Regions from separate parts of the Paraburkholderia sp. FW306-02-B genome, predicted to be linked through region 3. Evidence: predicted binding sites of a transcription regulator. Region 3 holds the regulator's gene; each other region holds the start of a gene.
The links. Region 3 encodes HrcA, which represses chaperone genes, less so after heat shock. Its sites were predicted from a motif close to TTAGCACTCNNNNNNNNNGAGTGCTAA; they were not measured.
Positions count from the first base shown of each region.

Region 1: groES (co-chaperone GroES) is a predicted target of HrcA. The motif match lies at 1,479-1,505, and genes of this name have one in related genera.
Region 2: rpoH (RNA polymerase sigma factor RpoH) is a predicted target of HrcA. The motif match lies at 1,525-1,551, and genes of this name have one in related genera.

Region 1 covers NZ_JBYSXZ010000001.1:867,294-869,566, reverse strand. The annotation lists gene groL (chaperonin GroEL) at 1-1,063, opposite strand, end outside; gene groES (co-chaperone GroES) at 1,116-1,406, opposite strand; gene AC3WOG_RS03825 (hypothetical protein) at 2,160-2,273, opposite strand, start outside.
Region 2 covers NZ_JBYSXZ010000001.1:457,547-459,819, forward strand. The annotation lists gene cydP (cytochrome oxidase putative small subunit CydP) at 1-179, opposite strand, end outside; gene rpoH (RNA polymerase sigma factor RpoH) at 528-1,463, opposite strand; gene AC3WOG_RS02040 (acyloxyacyl hydrolase) at 1,827-2,273, shown strand, end outside.
Region 3 covers NZ_JBYSXZ010000001.1:638,450-640,722, reverse strand. The annotation lists gene hemH (ferrochelatase) at 1-779, opposite strand, end outside; gene hrcA (heat-inducible transcriptional repressor HrcA) at 945-1,964, opposite strand.

The DNA of each region.
Region 1 (2,273 bases), 230 kb from region 3:
CTTCGATTTGCGTGCGAACTTGCTTCACACGTGCTTCGATGTTTGCAGCTTCGCCAGCGCCGTCGATGATCGTGGTGTTTTCCTTGCCCACTTCGATACGCTTCGCTTGACCCAGTTCAGCCAGCGATGCCTTTTCGAGCGTCAGGCCGGTTTCTTCAGCGATAACTTGACCGCCAGTCAGGATCGCGATGTCTTCCAGCATGGCCTTACGACGATCGCCGAAGCCCGGCGCCTTCACAGCAACCGTCTTCAGGATGCCGCGGATGTTGTTCACCACCAGCGTAGCCAGCGCTTCGCCTTCGACGTCTTCTGCGATGATCAGGAGCGGACGGCCAGCCTTGGCGACTTGTTCCAGTACCGGCAGCAGATCGCGGATGTTCGACACCTTCTTGTCGTGCAGCAGCACGAACGGGTTTTCGAGCACGGCAACTTGCTTGTCCGGGTTGTTGATGAAGTACGGCGACAGGTAGCCGCGGTCGAATTGCATACCTTCGACAACGTCCAGCTCGTCTTGCAACGACTTGCCGTCTTCAACCGTGATCACGCCTTCCTTGCCGACCTTGTCCATCGCTTCAGCGATACGGTCGCCGATCGACGAATCGCTGTTCGCCGAGATCGCGCCGACTTGAGCGATTTCCTTGTTGGTCGTGCACGGCTTGCTGATCTTGCGCAGTTCTTCGATAGCGGCCGTCACAGCCTTGTCGATACCGCGCTTCAGGTCCATCGGGTTCATGCCCGATGCAACGTACTTCATGCCTTCGCGAACGATCGACTGAGCCAGAACCGTTGCGGTCGTGGTGCCGTCGCCTGCGTTGTCGCTGGTCTTGGAAGCCACTTCCTTGACCATTTGCGCGCCCATGTTCTGAAGCTTGTCTTTCAGTTCGATCTCTTTTGCGACCGAGACACCATCCTTGGTGACCGTCGGGCCGCCGAAGCTGCGTTCCAGGACAACGTTGCGACCCTTCGGGCCCAGCGTGACCTTCACAGCGTTCGCGAGGATGTTCACGCCTTCAACCATCTTGGCACGGGCGGAATCACCGAATACGACGTCTTTAGCTGCCATCTTCTAACTCCTTGAATTCTTGGGATATAACCGGGGAAGTAGCGACTTTCGCTTACTTCTGCACCACGGCCATGATGTCTTCTTCGCGCATCACGAGCAGTTCGTTGCCGTCGACCTTGACGGTCTGGCCTGCGTACTTGCCGAACAGGACACGGTCACCAACCTTCACGTCGAGCGCGATTTGCGCGCCCTTGTCGTCACGCTTGCCCGGGCCGACTGCCAGAATTTCGCCTTGATCCGGCTTTTCTGCTGCGGCTTCGGGGATCACGATGCCCGACGCGGTCTTGGTTTCTTGATCCAGACGTTTGACGATCACGCGATCATGCAAAGGACGAAGGTTCATACATACTCCTCTCTTGATTGAGACTGAAGAACGCTGAGAAAACCCAGTTGGCTGAGCCAACCGGCGATGTTGTTAGCACTCTCGTGCAGCGAGTGCTAATTATATGGACGGGTGGTGACAAATTCAAGAAGGGATGTGGGGTCGAGATTCACTTAACTCTGAACTTTGAACTTTGTTCACTTAAGTCTGAACCTTGCACTGCAGCAAAATTCTGACGAATCGCAATAATCCGCTTTTAAAACAGGGCTCTACCCGTAGGTTCTTGCCGCCGTCAAGCTGGACATTGATCACTCCCGAACAGGCTGATTGACGACCAGATTCCTCGAATTTTCTTTGCAATCGTCCACCTAGGGAAATCCCGTAATCCACTGGCAGCCGAGAATATTTCGATCCAACCTGGACACGATGGCCGTACGGTTGGTGGAAGAGACGAGAGCGCTATTGCCATGCTGGCGAAGGGGGCCGCCTACGCGCTCCCGGTGCTCGGCGCCCTCTTTCGGTGGCTGATCGAGCAGCGCCACGTGTAGGGGCGACCGGGATTCGTGATTGTGCTCTTGGAGCATGATTGCCAATCCCGGCCAAGTCTCTCTCATGGACGAAACGCACGATCAGGGCGTCCAGCGATAAACGGTGATGCTGTCCGAGAATCATGGTGTCGCTGTCCGCGAGGTAGGCGATGCGCGTCAGCGGCTGGACGCTCTGGGGAATGCGGATGGGGATACCGGGTCCCCATGTGCTCCGGGACCGAGTTCATCAACCCCCGCGATACATCGGGTCGATGCTATCACCTAGGGCACGCCGGCCAAACTTCGACCTGACCGATCTGACCGATTCGTCACCGCCGACGCCACTGCGTTTTTTGTCAAC
Region 2 (2,273 bases), 180 kb from region 3:
GACATATGCTCCGCCTGCGGATGATTGAAGAACGTGTATTTGAGCGCCATCAGCAAGGCGAATTTGATGGCGAGGACGATAGCGATATCCCGCGCCAGCGTCGGACCGCGCACCCAGCCGGCAAGCCGCTTGCGCAGGCTCGGGCGGGGGCTGTTATTGCGATTGAGGGCTATGGTCATGATCGGTCGAAGGCGACTTCACGCCGGTGATTCCGGCTGGAACCAGGCCGCTTCTGCGATCTGGCGAGTGCATCCCGATTCTAGGAGCAGTGACCTTGCGCGCGTAAGTTAGCGCTGCGGCATTGGGTCGCGAGCATCGCCCCGTTGAAGCAGTATTGCTATGCGGTTTGTGATACGTCAAGAAAAGCACGCTTGGCGGGCGTGTTCGTTGTGAGTTTGCGCGCGAGTTCGCACGTGGACGAGCGCTCCGGTGCGCGGGCAGAAAAAAAGCCCTGCCGTCTTGCGAGGGCAGGGCTTTGCGACCCAACATCGCGCCGGGCAAGCCGGCGCTCTGAACGTCTTTATGTGTTACGAATATTCGGCCAGTGCACTGCGCATCTTCTTCATTGCGCTCGCCTCGATCTGGCGAATACGTTCCGCCGACACGCCAAATTCGTCAGCCAGTTCGTGCAGCGTCGAGCCACCCGAGCCGTCGTCTTCCACATGCAGCCAGCGTGCCTCGATGATGCGACGGCTGCGGGCGTCCAGCGATTCCAGCGCGCTGGCGATGCCGTCGCTTTGCAGCTTGTCGCGCTGACGCGAAGCCAGCACGGCGGTCGGCTCGCTATGCGAGTCGGCCAGATAGGCGATCGGCGCGTACGACTCTTCGCCGTCTTCGACCTGACCTTCCAGCGCGATATCGCCGCCGGACAGCCGCGTTTCCATCTCAGCGACTTCTTCGCGCTTCACGTTCAGTTCTTTGGCGAGACCTTCGATCTCGTCCGGCGTGAATGCGCCCAAGCCCTGCTTGTGGCTGCGCAGGTTGAAGAACAGCTTGCGCTGCGCTTTGGTGGTGGCGACCTTCACCATGCGCCAGTTGCGCAGAATGTATTCGTGGATCTCGGCCTTGATCCAGTGCATCGCGTACGACACGAGGCGCACGTTCTGCTCCGGGTCGAAGCGCTTCACGGCCTTCATCAGGCCGATATTGCCTTCCTGGATCAGGTCGGCATGCGGCAGGCCATAACCGAGATAGTTGCGCGCGATCGACACGACCAGCCGCAGATGCGACAGGACGAGACGGCGCGCGGACTCGAGATTGTCCTGCTCTCGAAATTCGGTGGCGAACTGGCGTTCTTCCGCCGGCGTCAGCATCGGAATCCGATTTACGGCCTGGATGTAGGCGTCGATATTGCCCAGTTGACCGGGCAGCAGCGAGGAATGCGAGAGCGCCAGTGCACCTGCCGAAGCGGCCTTAGCCGACAACGGGCTCAGAGTATTCGGAAGGGTCATTGCATGGCTCACGTAGGAAACTCCTTTGGAATCAGACAAAAGCGTGGTCAGGGATCGACTCCAGCGTTGGATGTTAGCACTCTGATTTCCCGAGTGCTAATACTTAGAGGCTGTAGGGTCATCCAGGTTCCGTCTTTGCTATTGAAAATTAGAATTCAATAGCCATGATACGCTTCCGCCGCTAACCGTGTGCAGGCCGTATGATTTAGCTGACAGACCGCTTTCGTACTTATAAGTGACCGATATTTTCTAAAACTGAAGCGACTAATTGCAAAAATTTTGGTTTCTTCATACGAAGCGCCAGATCCGATTTGTATTTAGAATAGGCAAGACGGTAAAACATCATCAACGTTTGACCATAGCTTTGGGTGTTCGATGAAGAACAAGAAAAAGGCTTTGCGTGGTCTGGCTCTAAAAGTCGCTTCTGCGGCTGCGTTGCTTGGGATATCGGGATTGGCCGCAGCCGACCAGTTCGGGGTGCAAGTCGCCGCGGGCGTGGGGGATTACCACGTCAAAAAGCTCGATCTCGGCTTCGTCTGGGATCCGAATCTGACGTGGTGGCAGATCGGCGACTGGCACTTCTCGCTGATCGGCGAGGCTCACGTGGCCTGGTGGCATACGAACGAAGGGGACGTACACAGCAACATCGGCGAAATCGGTGTGACGCCGATCATCCGTTTCATCAAGGGTTCTGGCTCGATCCGCCCTTATATTGAAGCGGGTGCCGGCATCCGGTTGCTGTCGAGTCCCAGAATTTCTACGTCGTTCAGCCTCGGGACGGCTTTCGAGTTCGCCGACATGGCGGGCGTCGGCGTGCAATTC
Region 3 (2,273 bases):
GCGTTGCCGAAACGCGACTGGAAGGTAATCCTGCATTCCACCGGCGTGAGTTCCAGCGCGTGCATCAACAACGCGCCGGTTTGCTGGCACTGCTCGTGGTACGGATCGCCGAGGTCGAGAGTGCGCTTGGGCACGCCATGAAAACTGAGTACCAGCTTGTCGCCCGCCGCGAAATCCGGGCGGCCGTGCTGATGCCAGTAATGGTGCACCTGCGCGGCCAGTGCGGCGATGTACGCCGGATGGTCGGCATACTGGCGCACCGTGCGGATTTCCAGTTGATTGCGCATCCGCTTGAGCGCTGAAAAAGCAGCGTCGAAAGCCGTGGCCGTGGTCGACGACGAATATTGCGGATACATCGGCACCAGCAGCACACGCTCGGCGCCCGCGAGCTTCAGCTGGTTCAGCATGGCCGGAATGCCGGGCGTGCCGTAGCGCATCGCGTAGTCGACCAGCACCGTGTAGTCGTTCAATTGCAGCAGATGGCGCAAACCTTCCACCTGCTTCTCCGTATACACACGCAGCGGCGAGCCTTCAGGCATCCAGACAGCCGCGTACTTCTTGGCCGACGCACGGCCCCGGGACGGCAGAATCAACAGCCGCAGGATCACCTGCCAGATCAAAGCGGGAATTTCGACCACGCGCGGGTCGGACAGGAACTGCGCCAAATAGCGGCGAACCGCGCGCGGCGTCGGCGCGTCGGGCGTGCCGAGATTGATCAGCAGCACGGCGACACGGTGCGACGTGGCGTTCTGCGAAGGCCGCTCGAGATCGAAGCGCATAGGCAACAGGGATAACCGCTTGAGGCGGAAAGTCGGTTTCAGGTGGGATTCATTATAGCGGCGCGGTCCATTGCGGGGTTTGCCAGGACACCCTGGCCATTCGGCCAATTGGCAAGCCGCGCGCCGTCGCGCATCATTTGCAGCACGAACCGCGGTAGCAAATGCTTATTGCTGGCTGAGGGTCAGCGAAAGCAGGCGGGCGGTGATGTCGACAATCGGAATCACACGGCTGTAGGCCATGCGAGTCGGCCCGATCACGCCGAGTGTGCCGACGATCTTGCCGTTCACCTCGTACGGTGCGGTGACGACGCTCATTTCCTCGATCGGCACGAGATTCGACTCGCCGCCGATGAAAATCTGCACGCCCTGGGCGTGACTCGATACATCGAGCAACTGAAGGAGACTGGTCTTTTGGTCGAACACATCGAACAGCTTGCGCAGCCGCGCCATGTCCGACGACAGGTCGGCGACCTCGAGCAGATTGCGCTCGCCGGAGATCAGCACGGTTTCGCCAGTGTCGGATTCGTCGGTGCTGGCCGTGACGGCGGCGTGCATCAGCGTGGTCATGTCGCCGCGCAGCTCGTCGATTTCTTCGCGCAGGCGCCGGCGCACGTCGTCGAACGACAGGCCCGCAAAGTGCGCATTGATGTAATTGGAGGCTTCAACCAGTTGCGACGGAGAGAAGTCGCGCTGGGTCGCCATGATGCGGTTTTGCACGTCGCCTTCGGGCGTCACGATGATCAGCAGGATGCGCTTGTCGGACAGGCGCATGAACTCGATCTGCTTGAACACGTGGCTGCGCCGCGGCGTCAGCACCACGCCGGCGAACTGCGACAGGTTGGACAGCACGCTGGCCGCCGCCGCGACGATTTTCTGCGGCTCGCCGGCCTGCAGCGTAGTCTTCACGGTACGGGTAACGGCTTCCTCGTCGGCGGCGGATTCGACGGTCAACATTGTGTCGACGAACAGCCGGTAGCCGCGCGGCGTAGGAATCCGGCCCGCGGAAGTATGCGGACTGATCACGAGCCCCAGGTCCTCAAGGTCGGACATCACGTTGCGGATTGTCGCCGGACTCAATTCAAGGCCGGAATAGCGCGACAACGTGCGCGAGCCGACCGGCTGACCCTCGGCGATGTAGCGCTCGATCAGCGTTTTGAGGAGGGTTTGTGCGCGGGGATCTAGCATGACGGAAAATTTTAGCTCAATGACGCGACTATCGCGAGCGCTAACGGCGCCAACCGCGCCAGGCACTGCCCAGCGCGCCGCCGGTTGGCGGGGCGGCGCTTTGCATCGGGTCCGGTACTTCGCCCAGCGCCTTGCCAGCGGCCCGTTCGGCGAATCCGCCAGTGGCACGCTGCCCGGCCACAACCCGCACGCGTGTCATCAAGGCTTCACCATTCTAACGATAATCGTGCAACGCGCTGGCAGGCCGCGTTGGCCGGCCCGTTACCGGGTCTGTCTGCGGTTCTTTTCAGGCCCTACCTATGGTGTAAT